2 regions of the Exiguobacterium sp. s89 genome follow, and region 1 is predicted to be linked to the other one. Evidence: riboswitches for the same ligand, from Rfam matches in the RefSeq annotation. Region 1 holds a riboswitch; the other holds the start of a gene.

Region 1 (3,602 bases):
TTACGCCAACCTTCATTACTTCGTTGACAATATGGAAAAATTCCGTGACCGTCGTGTCATGATTGCCGGTGGTGGCGACTCAGCTGTTGACTGGGCACTCATGCTCGAAGGCATCGCGAAAGAAGTACACATCGTTCACCGCCGTGATCGCTTCCGCGCCCACGAGCATACGGTCGAACAGATGAAAGCTTCGACGATTAACGTCCTCACACCATACAACATCGAGTCATTGTCAGGTGATACGCACATCGAATCTGTCGAATTGACTGATAAGAACGGCGAGTCAAAAATCGTTGAAATCGATGATTTGATTTGTAACTACGGATTCGTTTCATCGCTAGGTCCAATCAAGAACTGGGGAATGGAGTTCGAAAAAAACACGATCCGTGTCGACTCGCGCATGGAGACGACCGTAGCCGGCATCTTCGCTTGCGGTGATATCGCCACATACGAAGGAAAAGTGAAATTGATCGCGACCGGTTTCGGTGAAGCCCCAATTGCCATCAACCAAGTGAAGCAACTTGTGGACCCGACCGCTCGTCATCCACAACACTCGACGTCTGTATTTGCCGGGAAATAATGTTAAATCCTCTGTGGATATGCCCACAGAGGATTTTTTTCATTTCCGCATTGTCTGGAGAATGACTCGGTCGATCCAATCATCGAGTTGTGTGAACACATAGCCCGCCTTCTTCGCTTCGGCAATCGACATATAATAGTCGACATCCGAATCATACGGGGAAGACTCTCCGTCTTTTATAATTTGAACGGGTTTTCCGACGTGTTGACCAATTCGTTCCATCAACGCTCCTATGGAAATAAGGCCATCACTCGCTGCATTGAATGGACCAGTGACGTTTGCACGTCCTACCCATTCCAAAAAGCCTGCTGCTTCCGCGCTCGAGATGAATCCCATCCTCGCTTCCGGGTGATGCAGAACGACCGGTTCTTCGTTTCGGATCGCATCTACATAAAATTTGAGTCGATCCGTATAGTCATCCGGACCTAAAACGATGGGTAGGCGTACCGTCACCACCGGGAACGAGGCGCGATGGAAGAGAAACGATTCAGCTTCTCGTTTCCCTTGTCCATAATCGTGTTCCGCGTCTAAGTGATATTCATAATGAAGTGGATTAAAATCACTTTCATTTAAATCAGGCCCCGGTGCATACACCGACATCGTTGACGTCAGTACGTATTTCCCGTCCTTTCCCATGAACGCATCTGATGCAATCTTCGCCTGATACGGTGTAAAACAAATATTGTCGTAGACGAGATCGTACCGTTCACGTGCTAAGTCTTTCAATGTCGCCACCGATTGACGATCTCCTTTGACGGACCGAATCCCTTCGGCTTCTGGTACTTGCAGTTGGCCCCTCGTCACAATCGTCACATCGTCCCCCGCTTCAGCAAGTCGCAGCGCGAGCCGTTTCCCGAAATAGCGTGATCCTCCAAAAATCAATACTTTCCTCATCACCCTAGCCCCCTTTGATACGATTCTCTTTCCTACATTCCCTTTCCCTGCCGTTCCGTAACTGCTCGAATCGCACAAAAAAAGACTATGGCGTTCCATAGTCTAAACTAGTTAGCAATCTCCTGGTGTCCCGGCATTCGTCGCCGTCCGGAAACTCGACCCGCAGCCACATGTTGCGATGGCATTCGGGTTTTTAATCGTGAAGCCCCCACCGAGCATCGACTGCTTGTAGTCAATCTCGAGTCCGTCGACGACTCCATGGTCTGCTTCAGCGACGATGACGCGGACGCCGTGATGATCGAATTGAACATCTTTGTCCGTTTTTTCCTCGTCAAAGCCCATCCCGTAAGATAGTCCCGTACATCCACCACCTTGTACTTTTACTCGCAAGTATTGCGCTTCCGGGCGTTCGGCCTGTTTCATCATCTCTTGCACTTGAAGTGCGGCTGACTCTGTTAAATGAATCATTTGAACTCCTCCTCATATATCTTCATTTCAAGTCAATTGACTTGTAGTTTTGTGCATTTTCTTGTATAACTAAACTGTAACAAAAAAAATTAAATCGTTCCATCTTCGGGGCAGGGTGAAATTCCCGACCGGCGGTATTGAAGAATTGATTCTTCTCAGCCCGTGAGCGAGCAAGGCGTTGCTTGCTGATTTCGTGAGATTCGAAAGCCGACAGTATAGTCTGGATGGGAGAAGATGGCGGCATCCGACCGATATCCGGATGTTTTCTTTGACGTGGACTCTTCCACCTCGGAAAACATCTATTTCGTATGCGCGTAAACTCTCCCGATTGTCTTCATTGCAATCGGGTTTTTATATGCGACGGGTGCCATTCATCGAGGAGCGACCTAAAGGAGAGATTCTGATGAAAACTACGCGCAATAAACGACTGACTACAATGGTGACGTTGGCGATGCTCGGGACGATTTCGTTCGTACTCATGCTATTCAACTTCCCGCTCCCATTCTTACCGCCATTCCTCAAAGTGGACTTTAGTGACATTCCCGCACTCATTGCCGGAATCGTCTTTTCCCCACTCGCAGGTGTCGTGGTCGTCGGATTGAAAAACGTCTTGTACTACGTCTTTAACGGTGGCGGTGTACCAGTCGGAGAAGTCGCAAACTTCTTCGCAGGTGTGGCCTTCATGTACCCAGTTGCTTGGTTCTACCACAAACGTAAGACGAACAAAGCACTCGCTTCTGGCTTACTCGCCGGAACAATTACGATGGCACTTAGCCTCGCCATTTTAAACTATCTTGTCATCTTGCCCGCCTATGCGTTCTTTTTCGGAATGGCAGACATGGCAGACCCGGCAGTGAAAACGGACCTCGTCCTTTACGGGATTTTACCGTTCAACTTGATTAAAGCGATCTTAATCAGCGCGCTCTTCGTCCCTCTTTTCATGAAATTGAAGCCGTGGATCGAACGTCAACGCGTCCAACTTCTAGCATAATCGATATACGAGCATCTAGGCTTTGCCTAGGTGCTTTTTTAACCGAAATTTAGGGAGGGCACTCAATGATGACTGACGAACAGAATTTGATTCATTTTTTTCAGCAAGATTCAGAACTCATGCAGCATCTCCATACTGTCGCCACCCTCAATCTACCGGATTGGTTGATTTGCGCGGGTTATATTCGCGCGAAAGTGTGGGACCATCTTCACGGATACGATACACCGACAGAGACGGATGACGTGGATGTGATTTATTTCGACCCGATTCATCCGGAAGAATCCATCGAGAAAAAATTAGAGCGGACGTTGTATCAACTGAACCCAGGCGTACCTTGGTCAGTCAAAAACCAAGCAAGAATGCATCATGTGAACCATCTCCCACCGTACACTTCATCGACCGATGCACTTGCACACTTCCCCGAGACCGTGACAGCAGTTGGGGTGAGACTCGATTCAAATGACGAGCTCATCCTTGCCGCGCCATATGGGATTCAAGATTTGCTCAGTCTACAAGTGAAGCCAACACCGTTCTTTGAAGCAAACTCTTCAAACCATCCGATCTATTTGAAGCGACTAAAACAAAAAAACTGGCGCACCCAATGGCCGAACATCACACTTCACCAATCATCTGCATACTAAAAAGCGACCACCGAAGTGATCGCTTTTT
Region 2 (3,602 bases), 200 kb from region 1:
CAGGGGATGGCCATTTCTGTTCCATCGCGAAGCGACGGTAGACAGACCGGCGTGGACGTTCCTTCAGCAAGTCCCCGAGAAGGCGGATGCAATGGATCATCCTTTGCTGTTCGGTGGACAAGTGATGGGATTTAGTGGATAGCGTTTGACTCAATGATGGTTCCTCCTTCCGTGGACTCAAATCTGAACCGACAAAGATGAAAAAAATGCTTCTACAATCATACTATCGGATTGTTTTTCGGATTTATTAACGTGAATTTGAATTTTTTTAAACAATTCCTAAGAATTAGGTAGGACTAAAGACTCAGTTGATAATTTCAAAAAATGGTAACAGCTCTATTACAAATTAAATCGAATATCGTGAGAAATGTAAACATAAAGTTTTAATCATCCAAAATTGTCATATTTTATAAAAAAGTACCCAACTGGAGAGTTGGGGTCATCGCCTTCGCTCCAGATGAGTACCCTTCTATAATAAATTTAATTTTCAGACTAATCAATCGAATTATGAAATTAGTTCAAAAAAAATTAAACGACTGGTCAATGAAAGTCCGATTCTGCTAAAATAGCCGCATTGAGTGAAAAACAGAAAAGAGGATCATCACTATGACAGTTTGGTTATTTTATACGTTGCTTGGATTGATTCAAGGTTTCACTGAGCCGATTCCGATTTCATCGAGTGGACATCTCGTTATCTTCCAAGAACTATTTAACATTGACTTGCCGGGATTGTCATTTGAAGTTTTCGTAAACTTCGCTTCGCTTCTCGCTGTCTTAACGATTTATCGAAAAGATGTTGTTCGCCTCATCGTGAGTTTGTGGACCTTCTTATTCAAAAAAGACCGAACGGACGAGACGATGGTCGATGTGAAGTTCATCGGATTACTACTCGTTGCAACGGTGCCAGCCGGTGTCCTTGGTGTCCTTTTCGGGGACTGGATCGGAGAAGTGCTCGGTGGCGTGGCGACAGTCGGGTATACGCTCATCATTACGGGACTCGCCCTTTGGTTCATCCGAAACATGCGAGGGAACAAAGGAGACGGTGGCATCACGCTTCGTGACGCCGTATTGATCGGGCTCGCGCAAGCCGTGGCACTCATTCCCGGAATCAGTCGGTCCGGGGCGACGATCGTCATGGCGATGTTACTCGGCATCAAGCAAGAATCGGCACTTCGTTTCTCGTTCTTCCTGTTCATCCCAATCAGTCTCGGGACGATGATTTTGGATGGTCCGACGCTCTTTACGAATCCGGAGACGCGTGACTTGTTCGGTCCGCTCATCCTGGCATTCATCGCATCTTACGTGTTGACGGCCATTTCGTTGAAGTGGTTCCAACACATCATGGCGAAAGGCGAATTGAAATATTTCTCATATTATTGCTGGATTGTTGGACTTCTCGTCGTCCTCTTTCTCGCATAATCGGGACGCTACTCTCACGAGTGGCGTTTTTTGTTTTGCGTAATAAAAATAATTGCGATACAGTAAATCTGTACAAACAAATATTCCTTCGGGGTCGGGTGAAATTCCCAACCGGCGGTGATGGGCCCATGCCCTAAGTCCGTGACCCGGGCGCACGTGTGCGAACGGTGGATCTAGTGAGACTCTAGAGCCGACAGTATAGTCTGGATGGGAGAAGGAACAAAAAACAGGTCCGCGTGACCTGTGCTTCGTCGTACGCTTTTCTGTATAGAAAACGTTTATTTGGCTTGCCCAAAAGCGACGGAACCCTCCCACCAAGACCCTAAGGACCTTTCCTTAGGGTCTTTTGTTTGTACGGAAAAAGGAGGGAGAAAGATGAAACAGTACATGGAACAGGCCATTCAATTGGCCAAATCAGCCGATGGTCAAACCGGTGTCAATCCGCTCGTCGGCGCCGTGCTCGTCAAAGACGGACGCATCGTCGGAATGGGTGCCCATCTCAAGGCGGGCGAACCACATGCAGAGGTCCATGCCATCCGGATGGCTGGTCCCGCTGCATACGGGGCGACATTATATGTCACGCTCGAACCGTGCTCGCATCAAGGCAAGACGCCGCCGTGCGCAAATCTGATCGTGGAATCGGGCATCAAACGTGTCATCGTCGCCATGAAGGATCCGAACCCGCTCGTTGCAGGCAATGGGATCATTCGTCTTCAAACGGCCGGTATCGAGGTCGAAGTCGGTCTGCTTGAGGAGGAGGCGCGGGCATTGAATCCCGCGTTCTTGCGGTCGCTTGAGACGAAACGACCGTATGTCATCTTGAAGACGGCGACGAGCCTCGATGGGAAAGTCGCCTTGGAGACGGGAGAGAGTCAATGGGTGACAAGCCCGGAAGCCCGTCGTGATGTGCATGAACTACGTGCCACCGTCGATGCAATTTTGACCGGGATTGGCACGGTGCTTGCGGATGATCCGTCGCTCACGGTTCGATTGGGTCATGAGACGCGTCAACCGAAACGGGTCGTGCTCGACCGTGACCTACGATTACCGTTCGCCAGTACGCTGGCCCGGACCGCAGAAGACGTCCCGGTGCTCCTCTTCACTTCGTCTGATGAAGCAGAGCGACGTGAACGAGCTCAAGCTGTCGGCGTCGAATTATTCGATTATACGTCGCTCGGTATGGTCCTCGAAACACTATACGCGAATGGAATCGGGCGTGTATTGATTGAGGCCGGTCCGACGCTCGTCACATCACTCCTTGACGGAGGCTACGTGGATGAATGGGTCGCCTATCAATCACCACGAGTGTTCGGCGGGAAACATGGCGTCTATCGCTCACAACAGGTTGGTTCGATTGAGGACATCTCCCGTTTTATGATTCATCAGGTCGAAACGGTCGGACCCGACTTGAAAGTCGTCCTTCGAAAGGGGGCGTTCTGATGTTCACGGGAATCGTAGAAGAAATCGGGTCGGTCAAAGCGGTCAAGCGCAACGGGCCATCTTTACGACTCGTCTTGTCAGCTGAGAAAGTGCTCGATGATGTGAAGCTCGGGGACAGTATTGCCGTGAATGGGATCTGTCTCACGGTGACGACGTTCGATGACGCGACGTTCTCTGTCGATGTCATGCCGGAAACGTTGAAGGCGTCGAGTTTAGAAGGGGTCAAACCGGGAACACGTGTCAATCTCGAGCGGGCGATGCCGGCGAACGGACGATTCGGCGGGCATTTCGTATCCGGCCATGTCGACGGGGTCGGACGAATCACGAAGAAACGACAGCTCGCGAATGCGGTGTATGTCGACATCCGATGTGAACGTACGCTTCTCTCCTACATCGTACCGAAAGGCTCGATTTCCGTAGACGGAACGAGCTTGACCGTGTTTGACGTGTCGGAGCGAGGATTCACACTATCGTTAATTCCCCATACGTATAGCGAGACCGTTCTAGGAACGAAACAGACTGGTGATTTGGTCAATTTAGAATGTGATCTGTTAGCAAAATATATGGAAAAAGTAATCGGGCAGTCGAAGATGACACTCGAGTCGTTGGCGGAACAAGGATATGGAAAGGCGGGATGGTAATGTTTGATTCGATTGAACGGGCGCTTGAGGAATTGAGACGAGGACGTCCCATCATCGTCGTGGATGACGAGGACCGCGAGAATGAAGGAGATTTTGTCGTAC

The links. Region 1 has a riboswitch for FMN ahead of KNO96_RS09445 (ECF transporter S component). Riboswitches for the same ligand answer to the same signal wherever they lie in the genome.
Region 2: linked by a shared signal. The riboswitch ahead of ribD (bifunctional diaminohydroxyphosphoribosylaminopyrimidine deaminase/5-amino-6-(5-phosphoribosylamino)uracil reductase RibD) and the one ahead of KNO96_RS09445 (ECF transporter S component) in region 1 are both predicted to bind FMN.

What each region holds. Positions count from the first base shown of each region.
Region 1 is NZ_JACSKS010000002.1:687,259-690,860, reverse strand. It holds gene KNO96_RS09460 (NAD(P)/FAD-dependent oxidoreductase) at 1-580, shown strand, start outside; gene KNO96_RS09455 (NAD-dependent epimerase/dehydratase family protein) at 620-1,474, opposite strand; gene KNO96_RS09450 (HesB/IscA family protein) at 1,586-1,942, opposite strand; FMN riboswitch at 2,040-2,182, shown strand; gene KNO96_RS09445 (ECF transporter S component) at 2,346-2,933, shown strand; gene KNO96_RS09440 (nucleotidyltransferase family protein) at 2,999-3,574, shown strand.
Region 2 is NZ_JACSKS010000002.1:485,534-489,135, forward strand. It holds gene KNO96_RS08375 (homing endonuclease associated repeat-containing protein) at 1-154, opposite strand, end outside; gene KNO96_RS08380 (undecaprenyl-diphosphate phosphatase) at 607-1,419, shown strand; FMN riboswitch at 1,500-1,642, shown strand; gene ribD (bifunctional diaminohydroxyphosphoribosylaminopyrimidine deaminase/5-amino-6-(5-phosphoribosylamino)uracil reductase RibD) at 1,795-2,859, shown strand; gene ribE (riboflavin synthase) at 2,859-3,500, shown strand; gene ribB (3,4-dihydroxy-2-butanone-4-phosphate synthase) at 3,500-3,602, shown strand, end outside.